2 linked regions of the Phytohabitans houttuyneae genome follow. The protein of the gene in region 1 interacts with the protein of each later gene in a pairwise test. Links are inferred from orthologs where the notes say so. Each region holds a gene or a part of one and is shown on either strand. Other genes may lie near its edges.

The links.
Region 2: the proteins of rplL (region 1) and Phou_RS08445 interact in binary tests that used the Escherichia coli proteins (3 or more experiments, as listed by UniProt). The link is inferred for Phytohabitans houttuyneae from one-to-one orthologs.

Annotation. Positions count from the first base shown.
Region 1 is NZ_BLPF01000001.1:3,455,466-3,460,630, reverse strand. Bases 2,376-5,165 are described here. They hold rplL (50S ribosomal protein L7/L12), read left to right. Parts: upstream 2,376-3,473; coding sequence 3,474-3,857; downstream 3,858-5,165. Other genes in these bases: rpoB (DNA-directed RNA polymerase subunit beta), read left to right, coding at 4,432-5,165; rplJ (50S ribosomal protein L10), read left to right, coding at 2,839-3,381; rplA (50S ribosomal protein L1), read left to right, coding at 2,376-2,561. Also shown: preprotein translocase subunit SecE, read left to right, coding at 60-458; transcription termination/antitermination protein NusG, read left to right, coding at 481-1,200; rplK (50S ribosomal protein L11), read left to right, coding at 1,352-1,783; more of rplA, read left to right, coding at 1,845-2,375. UniProt on the Escherichia coli protein: The binding site for several of the GTPase factors involved in protein synthesis (IF-2, EF-Tu, EF-G and RF3). Is thus essential for accurate translation.
Region 2 is NZ_BLPF01000001.1:1,861,493-1,867,702, reverse strand. Bases 1-3,835 are described here. They hold Phou_RS08445 (error-prone DNA polymerase), read left to right. Parts: upstream 1-305; coding sequence 306-3,635; downstream 3,636-3,835. Other genes in these bases: Phou_RS08440 (hypothetical protein), read left to right, coding at 3,747-3,835; Phou_RS08450 (DNA polymerase Y family protein), read left to right, coding at 1-212. Outside these bases: more of Phou_RS08440, read left to right, coding at 3,836-4,376; Phou_RS08425 (MMPL family transporter), read right to left, coding at 5,622-6,210. UniProt on the Escherichia coli protein: DNA polymerase III is a complex, multichain enzyme responsible for most of the replicative synthesis in bacteria. This DNA polymerase also exhibits 3' to 5' exonuclease activity. The alpha chain is the DNA polymerase catalytic subunit.

The sequences.
Region 1 (5,165 bases):
AGGCTCGTCTCCGGGACCGGTGGGGCAACGTGTCAAACCCACCCCCCACGGAGGGCGAAGTGGCCGAGAGCAAGCGGCGCGGCGAAGAGCCCGCGGACGACGACTTCGACGACCTCGACGAGTCGTTCGACGACGCTGTCGACGATGACGCCGACGACGACGAGGACCAGCCGGTCTCGCGCGGCGGCACGGCCACTCGCGAGCGCCGCAAGACCGAGCCTGCCGACAAGCCGAAGGCGAAGAAGGACGTCACTCGGGTGGGGTTCTTCGGCCGGATCCTGCGGTTCTTCCGTGAGGTCGTCGCCGAGCTCCGCAAGGTCATCTGGCCGACCCGCAAGGAGCTGCTGACCTACACCGCGGTCGTGGTCGTGTTCGTCGCCTTCATGCTGGCGATCGTGGCTGGCCTCGACTACGGGTTCGCCAAGGGCGTGTTGTTCGTCTTCGGCAACCAGGAATAGACAAAGACGGAAGTGAGCGAGCGTGCCTGAGTACGACGAGACCGCTGCGGCGCCCGACGAGCAGTCCGCGGTGGCGACCGCCGCCGACCCGGAGGCGGTCGAGGCCGACAGCGAGCCGGAGTACACGCCGGCCGCCGAACCGGATGCCGACTACGACCCGGTCGCCGAGCTGCGGCAGAAGCTGCGCTACGCGCCCGGCGACTGGTACGTGGTGCACTCCTACGCTGGCTACGAAAACAAGGTCAAGACCAACCTCGAGACCCGGATCACGAGCCTCGACATGGAGGACTTCATCTTCCAGGTCGAGGTGCCGACCCGCGAAGAGGTCGAGGTCAAAAACGGCAAGCGCCTGCAGGTGCAAAACAAGGTCTTCCCCGGCTACATCCTCGTGCGGATGGAGCTGACCCCGGAGTCCTACTCCTGCGTGCGCAACACCCCAGGTGTGACCGGCTTCGTCGGCGCGACCGACCGGGCCGACCGCCCCGCGCCGCTCTCGCTCGACGAGGTGCTCAAGTGGCTGGCACCGGCTGTCGAGACCGAGCAGAAGAAGGCCAAGCCGGAGGTCAAGGTGCTTGACTTCGAGGTTGGCGACTCCGTCACGGTCACCGATGGCGCCTTCGCCTCGCTGCCGGCCACGATCAGCGAGATCAATGCCGACCAGCAGAAGCTCAAGGTGCTCGTGTCGATCTTCGGTCGGGAGACGCCGGTCGAGCTCAACTTCAACCAGGTCGCAAAGATCTAGAGCGCTCGTTAGCGGCCCGCCTCGTGGAGGCGGGCCGCTTTACGTTCAGCAGTCGACTGGCGCTACTCTAGAACGTCGGTCTGTCGGCCGCGCTTGACCGTGCGCGCCCAACGGCCGTCATCCACGTCATCACCACGCCCAGGAAAGAGCCATGCCTCCGAAGAAAAAGCTAGTCAAGACGTTCACGCTGCAGCTGCCGGCGGGCCAGGCCACGCCGGCGCCGCCGGTCGGTCCGGCGCTGGGCCAGCACGGCGTCAACATCATGGAGTTCTGCAAGTCCTACAACGCGCAGACCGAGTCGCAGCGGGGCGACATCGTCCCGGCTGAGATCAGCGTGTACGAGGACCGCTCCTTCACCTTCGTGCTGAAGACCCCGCCCGCCGCCCGCCTGCTGATCAAGGCGGCCGGTGTCCAGAAGGGCTCCGGCACTCCGCACACCGAGAAGGTCGGCTCGGTCACCCGCGCCCAGCTGCGCGAGATCGCCGAGAAGAAGATGTCGGATCTGAACGCCAACGATCTCGACCACGCCGAGCGGATCATCGCTGGTACCGCCCGCTCCATGGGCATCACCGTCAAGGAATAAGCAGCAGCACTCGTGGGAGGGTCCGCGTGGGCCCGCCGAGACCACAGGAGATACAGAGGACATGCCGCACAGCAAGAACTACCGCAAGTCGCTCGACCTGATCGACCGGTCGAAGCTCTACACCCCCTCCGAGGCGATCAAGCTCGCCAAGGAGACCAGCACGGTCAAGTTCGACGCCACGGTCGAGGTCGCGATGCGCCTCGGCGTCGACCCCCGCAAGGCCGACCAGATGGTCCGCGGCACGGTCAACCTGCCGCACGGCACCGGCAAGACGGTTCGCGTGATCGTCTTCGCGGCGGGTGCCAAGGCCGAGGAGGCCGTGGGTGCCGGTGCTGACGAGGTCGGCACCGACGAGCTGGTGGCCCGCATCCAGGGCGGCTGGCTGGACTTCGACGCGGCCATCGCCACGCCGGACCAGATGGCCAAGATCGGTCGGATCGCGCGGATCCTGGGCCCGCGCGGTCTGATGCCCAACCCCAAGACGGGCACCGTGACCATGGACGTCGCCAAGGCCGTCGCCGACATCAAGGGCGGCAAGATCACGTTCCGGGTGGACAAGCACTCCAACCTGCACCTGATCATCGGCAAGGCGTCCTTCACCGAGGACAAGCTGGTCGAAAACTACGCCGCAGTGCTGGACGAGGTGCTTCGCGCCAAGCCGTCCGCGGCGAAGGGCAAGTACCTGAGGAAGGTCACCGTCACCACGACGATGGGTCCCGGCGTGCCGATCGACCCCAACGTGACCCGCGGCCTCACGGAGGCCACGGCGGAGGCCTGATCCCCTCATCGCCAAAGCGGCGCGCTTCCCTCTGGGGGAGCGCGCCGCTCTCGATTTGGCGGGTACCGGCACCACCGCGTACTCTTGCCCGCGAAGTACCACCCGAAGACCGCTGGTCACCGCGCTCAGGCGCGGTCGAAGGTCCCGTTCGACGGGCGACCCGCGCAGGGCGATGTGCGAGTAAGCGTGACGTCAAGTCCCGCCCCGTGCGCCTTGCGCCGGGGCGTTTTCGTTGTCCGGGCCGGGTGCACCAGCCAGGCGCAACGAGAGGAGGGACATGGCGGACAAGCCGATTCGGGCCGACAAAGCCACGGCCGTCGCCGAGCTCACCGAGCACTTCCGCAAGGCGGAGGCGACCGTGCTGACGGAGTACCGCGGCCTCACGGTCGCGCAGCTCACCCAGCTGCGGCGCTCGCTGGGCCAGACCGCGACGTACTCGGTCGCGAAGAACACCCTGGCCAAGCGTGCTGCGACGGACGCGGGCATCAGCGGCCTCGACGAGCTGTTCTCCGGTCCTACCGCGCTCACTTTCGTCTCCGGCGATGTGGTGGAGGCGGCGAAGGGCCTGCGCGAGTTCGCGAAGGCCAACCCGGCTCTGATCATCAAGGGCGGCGTGTTCGAGGGCAAGGCGATCTCGGCTGACGAGGTCAACAAGCTCGCCGACCTCGAGTCCCGTGAGGTGCTGCTGGCCAAGTTGGCCGGTGCCATGAAGGCGAACCTGAGCAAGGCCGCGGCCGTGCTCCAGGCTCCGCTGACGAAGACCGCTCGTCTGGCGGCCGCTCTGCAGGACAAGCGCGAGAAGGAAGAAGCCGCTCAGTAACGCGGCGAGTCAGCTTCTTTGGGTGCGGGCGTACCACGTGACGGCCAAACCCCGGGAAATTCGAAACAAACCTAGGAAGGACGCCAGACACCATGGCGAAGCTCAGCACCGACGAGCTGCTCGACGCGTTCAAGGAGATGACGCTGATCGAGCTGTCGGACTTTGTTAAGCAGTTCGAGGACACGTTCGACGTCCAGGCCGCCGCGCCGGTCGCCGTCGCCGCTGCCGGCCCGGCCGCCGCTGCCGCGCCGGTCGAGGAGGAGAAGGACGAGTTCGACGTCGTCCTCGAGGCCGACGGTGGCAAGAAGATCCAGGTCATCAAGGTCGTGCGTGAGCTGACCGGCCTGGGCCTCAAGGAGGCCAAGGACCTGGTCGAGGCCGCGCCGAAGCCGGTCCTGGAGAAGGCCAACAAGGAGACCGCCGACAAGGCCAAGGCCAAGCTCGAGGCCGAAGGCGCCAAGGTCACCCTCAAGTAAGTGGATGGCCGGCGGGAGGCCGGGGGCGCGTCGGGCTAGCCCAAACGCTCACCCTCAGGCAATCTCGCGCAAGCTCTCCAGTGGGCTCCTCGTTACCCGAAAAGGTGGTGACGGGGAGCCCACTTCATGCATCCGAAGTAGAAATTCGGGCGTGGCGCCGATCACGGTGGTCCGACCCGCGCCAGAACCCTTGACGCAGCGTTTGCTGGCAGGCACGCTGACATCAGCAAGTCCTTCCGCGCTTGCAACGGCCACCGGCTGGGTAAGGCGGCGTTGGGTCCACAAGTGGCATTGCCATTGGTGAGATCGCAACGCAGCCGACCTGACGGCACCGTGGTTAGCGTGCCGCGTTCTGAGCGGCCTGGAGGCATCGTGAGGTGCCACGAGGTGCGTTCCGCGTCGCGCTGCCGTGGTGGGCTGGACAGCGGTTAGCCGTTCGGCTACACTGCTAGTTTGCGCTGCCTTCCGACTTCAGCCCTGCCCGGAATGTCCGAAACTGGCCGTCCGGATCGGGGTCAGTCGGGGTGCGCGCGCAACGGCCGTTTTGCAGCACCGGTCCTCGGAAGGACGCATCTTGGCAGCTTCCCGCCCTGCGAAGACCAGTCGTACGTCGAGCGCATTTGCTCCCCGCCGGATTTCATTCGGCAGGATCACCGAACATCTTGAGGTCCCCAACCTCCTCGCCATCCAGAACGAGTCCTTCGACTGGTTGGTTGGCAACGAGGCGTGGCAGGGCCGGTCGGCTGATGACCCGCACGCCCGCTCAGGTCTCGCGGAAATCCTCGACGAGATTAGTCCGATTGAGGACTTCTCGGGCACCATGTCCCTTTCCTTCTCCGCTCCCCGCTTCGACGAGGTCAAGGCCTCGATCGAAGAGTGCAAGGAGAAGGACCTGACGTACTGCGCTCCGCTCTTCGTGACCGCGGAGTTCACCAACAACACCACTGGTGAGATCAAGAGCCAGACGGTGTTCATGGGTGACTTCCCGATGATGACCCCCAAGGGCACCTTCATCATCAACGGCACCGAGCGCGTGGTCGTCAGCCAGCTCGTCCGCTCCCCGGGCGTCTACTTCGACAAGCAGCCGGACAAGACGTCCGACCGCGACCTCTCCAGCGTCAAGGTGATCCCCAGCCGGGGTGCCTGGCTGGAGTTCGACATCGACAAGCGCGACACCGTCGGCGTCCGCATCGACCGCAAGCGCCGCCAGGCCGTCACGGTCCTGCTCAAGGCCATTGGTTGGACCAACGAGCAGATCCGCGAGCGGTTCGGCTGGTCCGAGCTGATGATGACCACCTTGGAAAAGGA
Region 2 (6,210 bases), 1.6 Mb from region 1 along the record:
CGCCGCCGGCCCGCGTCGTGATCGGGTCGGCGCGGCGAGAGAGCACCGTCGAGGTGATCGGCTGGATCGGGCCGTGGCCGGTGGACGAGCGCTGGTGGGCGCCGGAGGAGTCGCGGCGGCGGGCGCGCTTCCAGGTGGCCCTCCCCGGCGGCTGGGGCCTTCTGCTCTCGCTGGCCGGCGGTATCTGGTCGGTGGAGGCGATCTATGACTGACATCGCAGTTGATCAGGGAGTTCGTGGGCGTGTCGTCCGGCGTTTCGCTGCACCAACTCCCTGATCGACCTGGAAGGCAGGCTGGAGGTTCCCGTGGGCTTTCACAACCCCGTCCGCCCGTGGGCGGAGATGGAGCGGGTGCTCTCCGGAAAGCACGTCGTGGACCCGCTGGCCGTGGACGCCGACGGCGGCGACTCGCCGGCGTGGAGCCGCAAGCGCCCGCCGTACGAGGGGCCCGCGCTCATCCGCGCCGAGGGCGCCGTGTCCTACGCGGAGCTGCACTGCCACACCAACTTCAGCTTCCTCGACGGGGCGAGCCACCCGGAGGAGCTGGCACGCGAGGCGGCCCGGCTGGGGCTGACCGCGCTCGCGGTGACCGATCACGACGGCTTCTACGGCGTCGTGCGCTTCGCCGAGGCGGCCCGCGCCCACCAGCTGCCCACGGTCTTCGGCGCGGAGCTCTCGCTCGGCCTGCCCGGCCCGCAGAACGGGGAGCCCGACCCGGTCGGCCGCCACCTGGTGGTGCTGGCCCGGGGCCCCGCCGGGTACGCGCAGATCGCCCGCACCGTCAGCCAGGCGCAGCTGGCCGGGAAGGAGAAGGGCCGCCCGGTGTACCCCTCGATCGACGAGCTGGGCCAAGGGCTCACCGACGTGGTCGTGCTGACCGGGTGCCGCAAGGGCACCGTGCCGGCGGCGCTGCGGATCGGCGGGATGGCCGCGGCGGCCGCGGAGCTGGACCGGCTCGTGGCCGCGTTCGACTCCGAGCGCGTGCTGGTGGAGCTGACCGACCACGGCGACCCGAGCGACGGCGACCGCAACGACGCGCTCGCCGAGCTGGCCGCCGCGGCAGGACTGTCCACTGTGGCCACCAACAACGTGCACTACGCCACGCCCAAGCGGCGGCGGTTGGCCACGGCCCTCGCGGCGGTACGGGCCAGGCGCAGCCTCGACGAGATCGACGGGTGGCTGCCCGCCGCGGCCACCGCGCACCTGCGCAGCGGCGAGGAGATGGCGGCCCGGTTCGCGGGGTACCCGGGCGCGGTGGCGCGCGCCGCCGAGCTGGGCCGCGAGCTCGCCTTCGACCTGCAGCTCGTCGCGCCCAACCTGCCGGACTGGGAGGTGCCGCCGGGCCACACCGAGATGAGCTGGCTGCGCGAGCTGACCATGCGCGGGGCGCTGGAGCGGTACGGGCCGCGGGAGGCGGCACCCAAGGAGTACGCCCAGCTGGACCGCGAGCTGAAGATGATCGACGAGCTGGGCTTTCCCGGCTACTTCTTGATCGTCCACGACATCGTGGCCTTCTGCCATCGAAACCGGATCTTCTGCCAGGGGCGGGGATCAGCGGCCAACTCGGCGGTCTGCTACGCGCTCCGCATCACCAACGTCGACGCGGTACAGCACGAGCTGCTCTTCGAGCGTTTCCTGGCCCCTGAGCGGGACGGGCCGCCCGACATCGACGTGGACATCGAGTCCGACGAGCGCGAGAAGGTCATCCAGTACGTCTACGAGAAGTACGGCCGGACGCACACCGCGCAGGTCGCCAACGTGATCTCGTACCGGCCGCGGTCGGCGGTGCGCGACATCGCCAAGGCGTTCGGCTTCTCGCCGGGGCAGCAGGACGCGTGGAGCAAGCAGATCGACCGGTGGGGGAGCATCGCGGCCGTCGACGTCGACGACATCCCGCCGCGCGTGATCGAGTTCGCAAACGAGCTGCAGACGTTTCCACGCCACCTGGGCATCCACTCCGGCGGCATGGTGATCTGCGACCGGCCGGTGATCGACGTGTGCCCGGTGGAGTGGGCGCGGATGGAGAATCGCACGGTCCTGCAGTGGGACAAGGACGACTGCGCGATCGCCGGGCTGGTCAAGTTCGACCTGCTGGGGTTGGGGATGCTGTCCGCGCTCCGGTACGCGCACGACATGATCCAGGATGACCTCGACCTGAGCGGGATGCGGTTGGACGATCCCGAAATTTACGACATGTTGTGCCGGGCCGACTCGGTGGGCGTCTTCCAGGTCGAGTCGCGCGCCCAGATGGCCACCCTGCCGCGGCTGGAGCCGCGCAAGTTTTACGACCTTGTCGTGGAGGTGGCGCTGATCCGCCCCGGCCCGATCCAGGGCGGGTCCGTACATCCCTACATCCGCCGCAAAAAGGGCCTGGAAAAGGCCGAGCCGCCGCATCCGGCGATGGCGAACGCGCTCGCCAAGACCCTCGGCGTGCCGCTCTTCCAGGAGCAGCTCATGCAGCTCGCGATCGACGTCGCCGGCTTCAACGGCGCCGAGGCCGACCAGCTGCGCCGCGCGATGGGCTCGAAGCGTTCGGACGAGCGGATGGCAGCGCTCCGGGAGCGGCTCTACGCGGGCATGGCGGAGCGGGGGATCACCGGCGAGCTCGCCGACGACGTGTACCTCAAGCTCTCCTCGTTCGCCAGCTTCGGCTTTCCGGAGAGCCACGCGATCAGCTTCGCCTACCTCGTGTACGCCAGCTCGTGGCTCAAGCGCTACCACCCCGGGCCGTTCCTCGCCGCGCTGCTCAACGCCCAGCCGATGGGCTTCTACTCGCCGCAGACGCTGGTCGACGACGCGCGGCGGCACGGTGTCGAGGTGCGCCGGCCGGACATCAACGCGAGCGGGGCGAAGGCAAAGCTGGAGTACACATCGGACACCCGATGGGGGAGCGAGAAGGGCGAGCCGCCGCACCAGTGGGGGATGGGCGGCCCGGCCGTCCGACTTGGACTGTCCTATGTGCGCACGATCGGCGACGACCTCGCCGCGCGGATCGAGGAGGAGCGGGAGGGCGCCGGCCCGTACCGGGACATGGCGGACCTGGCCCGCCGGGTCGGCCTGACCGGCGCGCACATGGAGGCGCTGGCCACGGCGGACGCGTTCGCCGGCTTCGGGCTGACCCGCCGCGAGGCGCTGTGGGCCGCCGGCGCGGCGGCGGAGGAGCGGCCCGGCCGCCTCCCCGGCACCGGCAGCAGCCCCAACCCGCCGCCCACGCTGCCCGGCATGGACGCGGTCGACCGCCTGGTCGCGGACGTGTGGGCCACCGGCCTGTCGCCGGAGAGCCACCCGGCCCGCTTCATCCGGCCCCAGCTGGAGGAGGCCGGCGCGGTGCCGATAGCGCGGCTGGGCATGATCGACGGCGGCACGCGGGTGCGCGTCGGCGGCCTCGTGACCCACCGGCAGCGGCCGGCGACCGCGGGCGGGATCACCTTCATGAACCTGGAGGACGAGACCGGCATGCTCAACGTGACGTGCTCGCCGGGGCTGTGGCAGCGGTACCGAAAAGTGGCTCGCACGAGTGCCGCACTGATCGTCAGAGGCCGCCTGGAAAAGCACGACGGCGTGATCAATTTGACCGCCGACCGGCTCGATCCGATCACGCCGCCGGTGACCCCAGCGTCACGCGATTTCCGCTGATACGCCTTCGACGGTATTCCGACAGTGGTGCACGATGAGTCACTTCGCTGTGTCAATCTGTTTCGGGCCCGTGGCGAACGGCGAGTACCAAATAGCGGAATCCGGGTAGCCATGCACAACAGGACGACCTTTCTGGTCGGCGCAAAGTACCTCTTCTGGGTGTTTTTCCTTGCTGTCTACACACCGTTCTTCGTTGCCGCGCACGCGCGCTACACGTTCGGCGTGAGCAGGGCAGACGCCAAGTACACCAGGGCACAGTGCGAGACGATCTCCTGGTGCGGTGACAACCACGACGCCTTCGAGGTCGCCCAGATGACCCTGATGCGGGCGGTCGCCGGCGAGATTTGGGTGAGCGCGATCGCGGTGCTGCTGATCGATGCGATATTCCTACTGCTCGCGACGAGACATCTGAGGGGACGCCAGGTAACCGCGTCCAAAGCCAGATCGTGGTGGCGAGTGCAACTGGTCATCGTTGTGGCGTCGCTCACTATTTACCTCGCGCTCCTCGCGATCGGCGCCCGCGCTCTGCACCGCATTCCGGAAAACGCGCGGCTGGTGCCCTACCAGGAGGCGTTCTCATCGCCCTTCGCCGATGCCGCCATGATCTATTACATTGCGGTATTCGTCGCGGTAAACGTCATTTCGCTCGTGCTCAACCGCGCGCTGTCCCGCCGCCTCGCGGCCGGCAACCCAGCCGTGCCAGCCCAGCGGTCGGCCCGCGTCCTGGTCCCAGAAGACTGACCGCTCGCCATCGGTCCGCGCCGCTGAACGGGCGAGGGTGGCGACGCGGATTGGCAGGTCGGGCCGCATCGGGACTCCGCGGCGAACCGGACGTGCTCGTGGCCGGCTCCGGAGATCTTGGCGAGTTGGCGTCGCTCGACCTTCGGAGTTGGGATTGCTTCCGTGCGACAGCCGCCGGTGTCCTCCCATGCAAGATCCACCTGTCTGGTCTGCCCTACCCGTGCTTCTGTAGATCTTTCGAGCGCGAGTGCGCGAGTCCGTCCGCGGTTCGGCGCCGTCGTCGCGGTCCGTGACTGTCGATCAGTCGGGTTCGGTGTGCGCTTCGAGATCTTGGTAAGTTGGCGCGTAATTTCGACGCTAACTTGCCAAGATCTGGCGGATCGGGCTCCTGGGTTGAGCTGGGCGACCGCGGAGGGTGAGGCGGTGACCGCGAAAGGACTCCAGACGACGAAACTCCGAAAGTCGAGGCGTCGCTATGGCGGCCCCAAACTCGCCAAGATCTCGTATCTTGTTTGCTCCCCGCAACGACGCTGCACTGTGGACGGATGCGGGTCGGCCGCCGAACGGGCGGGCCCGGACACTCTGCGGCTGCGGCCTTGCCGTTGCTTGAGTTGGCCGGGCGGGGTGCCTTCGGAGAGGTAGTGGCGGTCGCCGGTTTTGCCATTCGTCGTGGGCTTCGACCAGGACCGCGCCGGCTGGGTGGAGCAGGGGGCTCGGCGGTGGGAACGCACCGACCGCGTCTGCGCGGCGTCTGATCTCATTGTTCAGCCGTTCCAGGGGGTTGGTGGAAGAACGACCCCGACCGCAGCCTCGGGATCCGCAGCCTCAAATCACCCGCCGTCGTGGTCAGGGGACGATGGCCGTTGCGCTGCGGGGTCCGAATGCCGGTGCGGTAGTGGAGTTCGGCGCCGATCACCGCGGTGGGCTCGGCCTCGATCAAAGGCGTGGTAGAGCGTTTCGGCCGCCTGACGGACCGATCGCCGACCTCGGCGGCCCGGAGTTGGTCCAGCACGTGCAGCAGGGCGGACGGCGGCACGCCGGACAAGGTCAACTCGGGACCACGGCCGGCCCTGGCAGACCTTGGTGAGTTGGCGGCGATATGGCGCACCAACCCGCCAAGATCTCTATCGTGCTTGCTCCCCGCAACGGCGCTGCACTGTAGACGGACCCGCCCGAGGCTGCATCAAGCCGCGGTCCGGTCCGCCGGCGCCCACAAGCGGGCAGCGGCGGACCCGGAAAACCCAGCTAGCGCACCGCCGGTGCCGGCTCGGGTGCCGTCGCGGACGGGATCTCGTCCGGCACCTTCGCCAGCTTGCTCGGGTGCCACATGTGGCGGCCGATGTCCAGGTTGAGTGCGGTGACCAGCACCGCGCGGACGACGATCGTGTCCAGGAGGACGCCGAACGCCACCGCGAACCCGATCTCCGCGAACGCCGTCAGCGGCAGCGTCGCCAGCACCGCGAACGTGCCGGCCAGCACCACGCCCGCCGACGTGATCACGCCGCCCGTCGCGGCGAGGCCGATCAGGGCGGCCTTCTTGGTGCCGTGGCGGACGGACTCCTCGCGCACCCGGGTCATCAGGAAGATGTTGTAGTCGATGCCGAGCGCGACAAGGAACACGAACACGAACAGCGGCAGCGAGCTGTCCGCGCCGCCGAAGCCGAACACGTGCCGGAAGACCAGCGCGCTCACGCCCAGCGCCGCGGCGAAGGAGAGCACCACGGTCGCGACGAGCACGAGTGGGGCGATGATCGCGCGGAGCAGGATGCACAGGATCACCAGCACGACGAGCAGCACGATCGGGATGATCAGGTTGCGGTCGTGGCGGGCCGCG